DNA from 2 places in the Mesorhizobium sp. WSM4833 genome. Region 2 is predicted to be linked to the other one. Evidence: riboswitches for the same ligand, from Rfam matches in the RefSeq annotation. Region 2 holds a riboswitch; the other holds the start of a gene.
What was found. Region 2 has a riboswitch for cobalamin ahead of AC0L2D_RS01495 (CbtB domain-containing protein). Riboswitches for the same ligand answer to the same signal wherever they lie in the genome.
Positions count from the first base shown of each region.

Region 1: another riboswitch for cobalamin. It lies ahead of AC0L2D_RS11130 (aromatic ring-hydroxylating oxygenase subunit alpha); the one in region 2 lies ahead of AC0L2D_RS01495 (CbtB domain-containing protein).

Region 1 is NZ_JBVVQG010000005.1:84,407-89,492, reverse strand. Features, by position in the region: gene AC0L2D_RS11135 (FAD-binding oxidoreductase) at 1-835, opposite strand, end outside; gene AC0L2D_RS11130 (aromatic ring-hydroxylating oxygenase subunit alpha) at 861-2,108, opposite strand; cobalamin riboswitch at 2,224-2,425, opposite strand; gene AC0L2D_RS11125 (DUF680 domain-containing protein) at 2,936-3,133, shown strand; gene AC0L2D_RS11120 (DUF680 domain-containing protein) at 3,213-3,413, shown strand; gene AC0L2D_RS11115 (DUF680 domain-containing protein) at 3,483-3,728, shown strand; gene AC0L2D_RS11110 (ABC transporter ATP-binding protein) at 3,808-4,920, opposite strand; gene bglA (beta-galactosidase BglA) at 4,945-5,086, opposite strand, start outside.
Region 2 is NZ_JBVVQG010000001.1:291,734-296,819, forward strand. Features, by position in the region: gene cbiB (adenosylcobinamide-phosphate synthase CbiB) at 1-210, shown strand, start outside; gene cobO (cob(I)yrinic acid a,c-diamide adenosyltransferase) at 247-861, opposite strand; gene cobU (bifunctional adenosylcobinamide kinase/adenosylcobinamide-phosphate guanylyltransferase) at 863-1,378, opposite strand; gene AC0L2D_RS01490 (CbtA family protein) at 1,371-2,141, opposite strand; gene AC0L2D_RS01495 (CbtB domain-containing protein) at 2,157-2,336, opposite strand; cobalamin riboswitch at 2,373-2,577, opposite strand; gene AC0L2D_RS01500 (MFS transporter) at 2,634-3,833, opposite strand; gene AC0L2D_RS01505 (heparan-alpha-glucosaminide N-acetyltransferase) at 4,057-5,055, shown strand; gene AC0L2D_RS01510 (methyltransferase family protein) at 5,052-5,086, shown strand, end outside.

The DNA of each region.
Region 1 (5,086 bases), on a different contig from region 2:
CCACGGTGGCAGCGGCGCCGTCTTCCGCCGGCGGCGAGAACGGCGCCGGGATCTCCTCCACGGCAGGCGCGGCAAAGCTTTCCTGATGGTATTTCGCCATGTCGAAGCCGGCGGCGTCCAGCATGCCGCGCACGGCGCGCATAAAAGGATCGGGGCCGCAGCAGAAAATCTCGCGCTCGCGGAAATCGGGCGCCAGCAATGGCAGCCGGATCGCGTCGATGCGGCCCATATGGCCGAACCAGCCCTCGCGGCTCGACCGCTCCTCGATCATGAAGCCGAGCGACAGCCCAGGCATGCGGCTGCCGAGCAGTTCGAGCTCCTTGCGGAAAATGATCTCTTCCGGGCGGCGCGCGCAGTTGACGAAGCCGACATCGGTCCATGGCGCGCAGTCGTTCAGCCAGCGCAGCATCGACATCATCGGCGTCACGCCGGAACCGGCCGAAATGAACAGATATTTGGCGGCCGGGTGGCTGTGCAGCGAGAAGTCGCCGGTCGGCCCATAGGCCTTGACGTGCGAACCGGGCGTCAGATGGTCGAACATCCAGCGCGTACCGGTGCTGCCCGCCTGCGCCTTGACCGTCACCGCGATCGAGAACGGCCGCGACGGCGAGGACGACAGCGTGTAGGTGCGCATCAGCGGCCCGTCCGATGTCGGCAGTTCCAGAGTCACGAACTGCCCCGGTTTGTAGCGGAACCAGGTCTGGTTGTCGGAGCGGAAGGTGAAGGTCTTCACGTCAGGCGCTTCGTCGCTGACGCCGATCACTTCCAGCACCTGCAGCCTGTCGTTCCAGGGCGTCATCTGGTCGAGATGGCGATAGAGGCCAAGGTCCGTCATCGCATTCATCCTCTTGTCCCCTGGGCTAGGCGACGCTGCGCAGGGCCGGCCGGCCGCCTTCGGCAAGGCGCGGCCCGATGAACGACGCGTACCACTCGACGAACTGGATCACGCCGCCCTCATGCAGCTCCGAATAGGGGCCTGGTTCATAGGCCGGCGACAGGATCCCGAAGGCGTTTTCCTCGACGATGCGGCGGTCCTGGTCGTTGGTCTCGGTCCAGACATGGGTGAGTTCAGCGAGGTCGTAGTCGACGCCTTCGACCGCATCCTTGTGGACGAGCCATTTCGTTGTCACCGCGGTTTCCGTGGCACTGATCGGCAGCACGCGGAAGGTAACGGCGTGGTCGCCGAGGATATGGTTCCAGGTCGTCGGATAGTGATAGAGCAGCAAGGAGCCGATGCGGTCGGTTGAAACGCTGTCGGACAGGTTCTTCTGGACCGCCCGTTTTCCCGTCATGGTGTAGCTGACGGCATCGCGCAGCAGCGGCGCGCGGGTGGCGCGGTACTGCCCTGCCGGATCGATGCGGAATTTGCTCGGCAAGCCTGATGCCTCGCATCTGGCCCAGTGTGCGACCATTTCAGGGTCGCTGTCGGCGCCATGGACGCCGGTTATGGTTGGAGCCTCGGGGAAGGTCTTGCACAACTCGGGATGATTGGCGGCGCAGTGGTAGCACTCGCGGTTGTTTTCCCAGACCAGCTTCCAGTTGCCCTTCTCGACGATCGTGCTCTCGAAGGCGATCTTTGCTTCACGCAGCCGGTGCGGCAAAAGATAGGGTTCGATCATCGCCCGCATCGGCGCGAAATCTGCCGGTTCCTTGGCCAGGCAGATGAAGATGTAGCCGCCGACGCTCTCGCAGGCGACCGGCTTCAGGCCGAAATCACTCTTGTCGAAACCGTCGGCCATCTGGCGGGCAAACAGCAGGCGGCCGTCCAGCTCGTAGGTCCACTGATGATACGGGCAGACGAGCTTTGCCGCGGTACCCTTCTCCGTGTTGCACACGCGGCTGCCGCGATGGCGGCAGGAATTGTGGAAGGCGTTGATCTTGCCGTGCTGGTCGCGGACAAGGACGACCGGATAATCGCCGACCTGCACGGTGATGTAGCTGCCCGGCTTCGGCAGTTCGCAATCATGGCCGATGAACAGCCAGTCGCGATACCAGATCAGCTCCATGTCGAGCTTGAAGTAGTCCGGATCGGTGTAGAAGGGCTGCTCCAGCGAAAAGCCTTGCCGGCGCCCCTTCAGGAGCCTCAGCATGTCGTTGCGGATATCCATGTCCTGTCCTCGTTCCTAAGGACTGAACTGGTGGTGACGGAGGAAGGATTGAAACGCAGGCCGGCTGTGTGCCGGACATGCGCTATCCACCTCTTGACCGCCCACCGCGATCAGTCGAGTCTAAAAATCTCGGGCTGGTTTCCGGGCTCTGGAGTTGTCCTTGCGGACCATCGCGACACCTTCCCAGGCGGTTGCCCAGTGGTCTCCCGTTGCGACTTGAACTCCACCACCGTTGCGGGGGCAGCGCCGGATTCTGACCGGCTTCCCAATTCTCCGCCTCGTCGTCACGAAGCGGCACCTGAGATGGTATGATCTAACCACGATCGCGGGCGCGCCGTCGGCATGAAAACGACATCGTATCCATGCGGCGCGACACGGCATGCGAAACGCTACTGCAGATCGTCGCGGGCCGAGATCCCACCTCCCGGGCGGCCATTTGCCGGCTGCGATCTTCCCGAATCCGACCCTTCGCGGGGGTCAAAAAAGGTTAATGGTTTCGAAAAGTGACTATTAGCTCGCCCTAAAATCGAACCGAACGGTTCGTTTCTGTTGACGGTGCGTGCAGGACGGTGTGAACGCTGGGCCTCTGAAACAGTCGGTGATCCATCAGGTGGCTACAGCTAACGCACTGATATGAAGAAGAAAAATGCATCCTTAGATTCCATTGGCACAATTTCAAGGTGTGGATTCATGGTCCACACGGAACAACTTCGTGATTGGAAAAGACGACCTTGCCCTCCCACATCGGGGCTGTCCGAACGACGCGATTTCATTTCCAAGACACGCCGCTAGACGGACGGAAAAAAGACGATACTGGAGTACCAAAAATGAAAAAGATCATTCTCACTGCCGCAGCCCTTCTGGCCATTTCCGGCAGCGCCTTCGCTGGTAGCGACCACTACGGTTCCAACGCCGCGGCAGCCACTGCTGTCGACAGCTCGTACACCGCTTCGACCAAGAAGTCGGAACCGGCTGCTCAGGCGCCTGCCCAGGGTGCTGACCGCAACCTCTTCGGCAACAACTAACAGCCGATTCCCAGTTTCCCGGTCGACGGCGGGCTCGCCCGCCGCCCTGGCGAAATTCAGACATTCAGGAGTATTCAAGATGAACAAGATCCTCATTGCTGCCGCCGCCGTTCTGGCCATCACCGGCAGCGCTTTCGCGGGCAGCGACAACTACGGTTCGAACGGCCCGAACCAGCCTGCCGCCGCTGTGGACCAGTCGTACACGGCTTCCACCAAGACCTCGGAACCGGCTGCCCAGACGCCCGCTCAGGGCAGCGACCGTAACCTCTTCGGTCGCTAACAACCAATTTCGCAACCGACGGCAGCTGTGTCTGCCGTCCTGGCGAAATCCAGAATTCAGGAGACTAAAATGAACAAGATCCTTATTGCTGCCGCCGCCGTTCTGGCCATCAACGGCAGTGCCTTCGCCGGCAGCGACAACTTTGGCTCCAATGGTGCCAATCAGCCTGCCGCCACGACTTCGGTCGACAGCACGCGCACCTCTTCGGTACGCAACACCGGCTCGCCGGTCTACAAGCTGCTGAACTCGTCGGGTGACACCACCCAGAAGTCTGCTCCGCAAGGTGCCGACCGCAACCTCTTCGGCAACAACTAACAACCGAAGTCGATCTCCAAGTCAAAGAGCGGCGGGCCCGGCCCGCCGCTCTTTTTTGTGCCTGACACGGTAATTGCGGTTAAGCCGCCTTTGCTTCCACTTCATGCAACGCGAAAGAACGTCCATCCGCGTCGAAGATATGCAGGTCCTCGCCATTGGCGCTCAGCCGCAATGTCGAGCCGCGCTTGACCTCGACATTGCCGGGCAGCTTGGTCACCAGCGGCAGATCGGCGCGGCCGATGTCGACATAGACAAGCTGCACCTCGCCGAGTTGCTCGACATAGTCGACCGTCCCCTCGAACAGATAGTCCGCGCCGCTGGCGATGATCAGGTCCTCCGGCCGCACGCCAAAGCTCACCGCGGCGCCCTTTGCCGAAGCCGGCGTCGCAATCGGCACGGTCGCCTTGCGTCCGCCGACATGGCTGACGACGGTCGGGTTTCCGGTCTTTTCGATGGTCGCCGGCAGGATGTTCATGGCCGGCGAGCCGATGAACTGGGCAACGAACAGATTGCCGGGCTTCTTGTAGAGGTCCATCGGCGTGCCGACCTGCTCGATATGGCCGTCCTTGAGCACCACGATGCGGTCGGCCAGCGTCATCGCCTCGACCTGGTCGTGGGTAACGTAGATCATGGTCGTGTTGGGCATCGATTCCTTGAGCTTGGCGATCTCGATGCGGGTGGCGACGCGCAGCGCGGCGTCGAGGTTCGAAAGCGGCTCGTCGAACAGGAACACCTTCGGATTGCGCACGATGGCGCGGCCGATGGCGACGCGCTGGCGCTGGCCACCCGACATCGCCTTGGGCAGGCGGTCGAGATATTTGGTCAGCTGCAGGATCTCGGCGGCCTGGCGCACGCGGCGGTCGATCTCGGCCTTGTTCTCTTTGCCGATCTTCATCGAGAACGCCATGTTGTCGTAGACGGTCATGTGCGGGTACAGCGCGTAGGACTGGAACACCATGGCGATGCCCCGCTTCGACGGCGGCACGTCGTTCACCACTTCGCCGGCTATTCTGAGTTCGCCGGAGGTGATTTCCTCGAGCCCGGCGATCGACCTCAGCAATGTCGACTTGCCGCAGCCCGACGGGCCGACGAAGACGATGAACTCGCCCGACTTAATATCGAGGTCGATGCCGTGGAGAATGTTCAGATTGCCGTAGGACTTCTTCACTTGTCTTAGCGTGACATCGGCCATTGGTTTCCTCCAGTGATTGGAAATTCAGTCGAGACGCCCGAACCAGGCGCCGTAGCCGCCAAGCTCGATGGAACCGCTGCTCGCCTGCCCCGAAAATCCGTGCCCGGGCAGAGGTTGCAGCGATCGGCCGCCAAGGTCAACCTTGGCCCGCCCGGCTCCCAGATTG
Region 2 (5,086 bases):
GCGGCGATGGCCGGTGCGCTCGGCCTGGCGCTCGCCGGCCCGCGCTTCTATGGCGGCGTGCTGGTCGACGACGTCTTCATGGGCGAAGGTGGGCGGCGTGAAGCCGACAGCCTCGACATCAGGCAGGCGCTGAAACTCTATCGCGTCGCCGACTATCTGCTGATCGCTCTGTTCGGGTTGGTTTCGGTCGTTGTCATCGTTGTGACCTAACCTCACCCTCCCCCGTCTGGGGAGGTTGAGGAACACTCAGAACTCGATCCCCTGCTGCGCTTTCACGCCGGCGGAAAAATGATGCTTGGTCACGCTCATTTCGGTGACGAGGTCTGCGGCCTCGACCAGCGCCGGCTTGGCGTTGCGGCCGGTGACAGCGACATGCAGGCCCTCGCGCCGCGCTTTTAGCGCGCCAACCACTCTGTCGAGATCGAGATAGTCGTAGCGCAGCGCAATGTTCAATTCGTCGAGCACCAGCAGGCTGATCGACGGATCGGCCATCAGTTCGAGCACCTTGGCCCAGGCGGCTTCGGCGGCAGCGATGTCGCGCTTCAGATCCTGGGTTTCCCAGGTGAACCCCTCGCCCATCGCGTGCCACACGACACGGTCGCCGAAGGCGGCGAAGGCGTCCTTCTCGCCGGTGTGCCACTTGCCCTTGATGAACTGGACGACACCGACGCGCTTGCCGTAGCCGAGCATCCGCAGCGCCAGCCCGAAGGCGGCCGTGGTCTTGCCTTTGCCCGGGCCGGTGTTGACGATGAGCAATCCCTTCTCGACCGTCTTGCTCGCCACCTCGGCATCCTGCACCGCCTTGCGCTTGGCCATCTTGGCGCGGTGGCGCTCTTCGTCCTTATTGTCGATATCGGTCATATCATTTCACCTTGAGCGGCAGCCCCGCCACCATCAGCAGCACCGTATCGGCAATCGCCGCGACCTGCTGGTTGAGCCGGCCGGCGGCATCGCGAAAGCGGCGCGCCAGTGCATTGTCCGGCACGATGCCTTGGCCGACTTCATTGGACACCACGAACCAGGGTCCGCGCGGCCGCGACAGCACCTGCGCCAACCGCCGGCATTCCAGCTCGAAATCGTGTTCGGCCAGCATATGGTTGGTCAGCCACAGCGTCAGGCAGTCGACAAGCACCGGCCGATCGTCCGGCAAGGCGGCAAGCGCGTCGGCGAGGTCGAGCGGTGCGTCGATGGTCGTCCAGCCTTCGCCGCGCCGCGACCGGTGCAACGCGATGCGCTCACGCATCTCGTCATCATAGGCTTGCGCCGTGGCGATATAGGTCCAGGGCGGCGGCAAGGCGGTCGCCAAAATTTCGGCGCGCGCGCTCTTGCCGGAGCGCGCACCGCCGATGAGGAAGGTCAGTGTCTTGCGATCAGGCAAAGCTGTCGCGCAGGCTGGTCGCGGTGCCGGTGAAGCGGCCGCGCACCACGCCGACAACCGCGCCGAGCACCAGCCAGAACACCAGATTGGTCACGGTCACCGCCACCACGAACTGGTGATGCAGCCCTTCCGGAATCGCCGTCTCGTAACTGTCGGGCTGCGGTGCCCCGACAACATGCGGTGCGACGATCAAAAGGACGGCAAGGATCGCCAGCGGCAGCGACTTGCGGAACGCGATCAGGCCGAGACCGGCAGCGGTTGCCGCCACCGTTGCCCACCACCAGATCTGGCGCTGGGTGAGATCGGCGGCCGGCATGGCCGGCAGTTCCGGCGGCAGGCCGAGGCCCGGCGCCAGCGTGAACACGGCAAAGCCGGCCAAGCCCCAGAACACGCCCTGGCGCCAACCACCGATACCGCCGGCGAATTCGGAAACCGCGACCAGGATCAACCCGAAGCCGATGCCGGTGACGATGTTGGCAAGCACGCTGAAGGCGAAACGCTCGAAACCGTCTGCCGGCGCCCAGCCCTCGTCTTCCGCCGCAGCAGTCGCTTCGGCAGGGGCCGGAGCGGCTGCGCTCATGGCATTGCTATTCGCTGCTGCCGGAGCGGCATGGTCATGGTGATGCCCGCCGCCCGCCTGTTCGTAGACTTCCGCCTTCAGGATCAGCGGCACGGTCGCATAGGCCTGCATGCAGGCAAGAACGACGCCGGCCACGAGCCCTGCGATCGCCGCGATGAACACGACGTTGCGAAACAGGTTCATGATGTCAGCCCCTCGTCAGTGGCAGGGAAATGCCATCGAATGGCGATAGTCGTGAGCCGCATTGTGGACCGCATCGATATGCGAGAAGCCGACAAAGCCCATCACGAAAATGCCGAGCAGCGCGGCGAGCGCGAGCTGCATGAAGCGCGACTGCGAGGAGACGGAAGCGCCGAGGGAGACGGAAGCGGTAGTCATGTCTTGTCCTTTCGCCCTCCACCCGAGGGCATCGAAGTCAGTTTCCTGTCGCCGGCAGGTCTCCTGGCTCACGGATCAGCGTCCTTCCCCACCTTCCCGAAGAAAAATCTTCAGTGGCATATGGAGAGGACTACCGCACACAGTTGCGGGGGCAGCCACGGCATTGGGCGAAATCCGCCCTTACCGCATTCCCTCTTGGCTCCAAAATGGAACCGGCGACACCGGCGACTATAGGCAGAATCCTCGCGTCCGGCAAACCAAATTCCGCCGGCGACCGTTGCGAATGCGCCATGAAGGTCAAAGCGATTTCGGCAGATAGCGCCACGTCACGAAGCCGCAGACCGCCGCCAGCAGGCCGAGCGTGACGAACACCGAGCCCAGGCCGAAGAAGGCCAGCACCACCGAATAGACCAGCGGCGGCGTCAGCTCGGAAAAGTCGAGATAGGTGCGATAGACCGCCGCCATCTGCGATCTTTCATAGGAGCGCACCGAGCGCATGAAGGCGGTCGAGCCGAGCGCGTCGAGCGCAATGGTGAAGAAGGCGCCGCAGAGCAGGAAGGCGCCGGTCAGCAGCGGCACGGTTTCGCCGACGAAGCCCGCCGCCAGAAGCGCGACCGACATGGCGAAATAGGCAAATGTCATGGTCCTGCGGCCGCCAAAGCGCTTTCCCGCCTTGCCCCAGAAAATCGCCATGAACAAAAGCGCGTTGCCGGCCGAAACCAGCAGGCCGCCGGCTAGCTTGCCCTCACCCGTAATGACCATGAACAGCGGCCCATAGACGAAGAACGTCGTCCAGAAACAGGAGCGCCCAAACGCGATCAGCCAGGCCAGCCTGAGCCTGGGCTGGGCGATGAAGCGGCCGATATTGGCGAGCGGATTGGCTGGTCGCGTCTTGCCGGGACGGATCGACGGGTTGTCGCCGAGCCGGTAGGTCCAGAACAATGCCAGCAGGGCTAACGCGAACACGGCCACCGCGCCATGCGCGGCATAGACGCCGAAGCGCGTGTAGAGGAAGATGCCGAGCGTCGGCCCACCGGTCCAGGCCAGCATCGACCACGCCATGCGCAGCGATTCGGCCTGCATGAAGTCGGTCTTGCGGATGTGGTCCATGATGTAGAGGTTGAGCGTGATCGACAGCGCGCTGGCGCCCATCACCCGGCACAGCATGCCGGCCAGTTGCCCGGCAAGCGTGTCGGTGACGAAGAACAGCGAGCCGATGGCCAGCAGGCAGGCGCCCGCCGTGTAGACCCAGCGCCGGGCGAAACGGCGGATCAGCATCGGCATGAACAATGTCACCGACAGGCCGAGCATCGCCACGACGGTGTAGAGGATCGAGACGATCTGCTCGTTGTGCAGGATCTCGTAAGCCTGGATCGGGATGACGCTCGACACCGTGGCGCGGGCGAAGGATTCGACCGCATAGAGCGAAGCGAAGGTGCGCGCGTCCGCGGCCCTGAGGGCCGGTAGCCAGATCGGATGGCGCACATGGGTGGACATTGCTTTCCCCGAAGCAGATTCACCGGGTCAAATCTGCCGTGGCGACCTCAGCGCCAATAAGAGGAAACCGACGTGCATCCGGCAAAAGCGAAGCCGGCCAAAGGCTTTCCGGCACTGGCCCAATGCCGCGGCTGATCCGGCGTTATCGGCAGGGTTGCCGGTCTTCTTTTGTCCTGGGCAACCGTGATAGTCCTCCAGCGGGGCTGAATCAGAATGCGAGACCATGAGCATCCAAACGCCGACCGCGCCCGTTCAGGATCGACCAAAGCGCATCGTCGCCATCGACATCGTGCGCGGCATCGCGCTGATCGCCATGGCAAGCTACCATTTCACCTGGGATCTGGAGTTCTTCGGCTACACCGATCCCGGCCTGACCGCCTTCGGCTGGTGGAAGATCTACGCGCGCTGCATCGCCTCGACCTTCCTGTTCCTGGTCGGCGTCAGCCTGTATCTCGCCCACGGCCGACAAATCCGCTGGAACGGCTTCTGGAAGCGGTTCGCCATGGTCGCCGGAGCCGCGATCGCGATTTCGGTCGTTACCCGCATAGCCACTCCGGACGGCTTCATCTTCTTCGGCATCTTGCACGAGATCGCGCTAGCCAGCCTGCTCGGTCTGGCCTTCCTGCGCCTGCCGGCGCTGCTGACGCTTGTCGTCGCCGCGCTCGTTATCGCCGCCCCCGTCTATCTGCGCTTCGAGGCCTTCGATCACCCATGGCTGTGGTGGGTCGGCCTGTCGGCGACCAATCCGCGCTCCAACGACTACGTTCCGCTGTTTCCGTGGTTCGGCGCGGTACTTGCGGGCATCGCGGTGACGAAACTCGCCGCAGGTGCCGGCCTGCTTGCCAGGCTTGCCAATCTGGCGCCCGGTCGCTTGGCCAACCCGCTGGTCTTCATCGGCCGGCACAGCCTGGCTTTCTATTTGATCCACCAGCCGCTGCTGATCGGCTGCGTCTGGCTGTTCTCGCAGATCATGCCGGCGCAGGTCGAAACCCCGCAGGTGAATTTCCTCAAAACCTGTCAGCTGTCCTGCGAGCAGTCGCGCGACACCGAGTTCTGTACGAGCTACTGTGTCTGCATGCTCGATACGCTCGAGGGCGAGTCCACGCTTGATAGGCTCTACAACAACGATCAGACTGCGGAGTGGAAAGCGCATTTGTCCGATCTCGCCGGCATGTGCACCGCCAAGACCGACAGCAAGTTGATGGAGGGAGGGGCCGAATGACCGAGAACCAGCCGAAGCCGGGGCTCATACC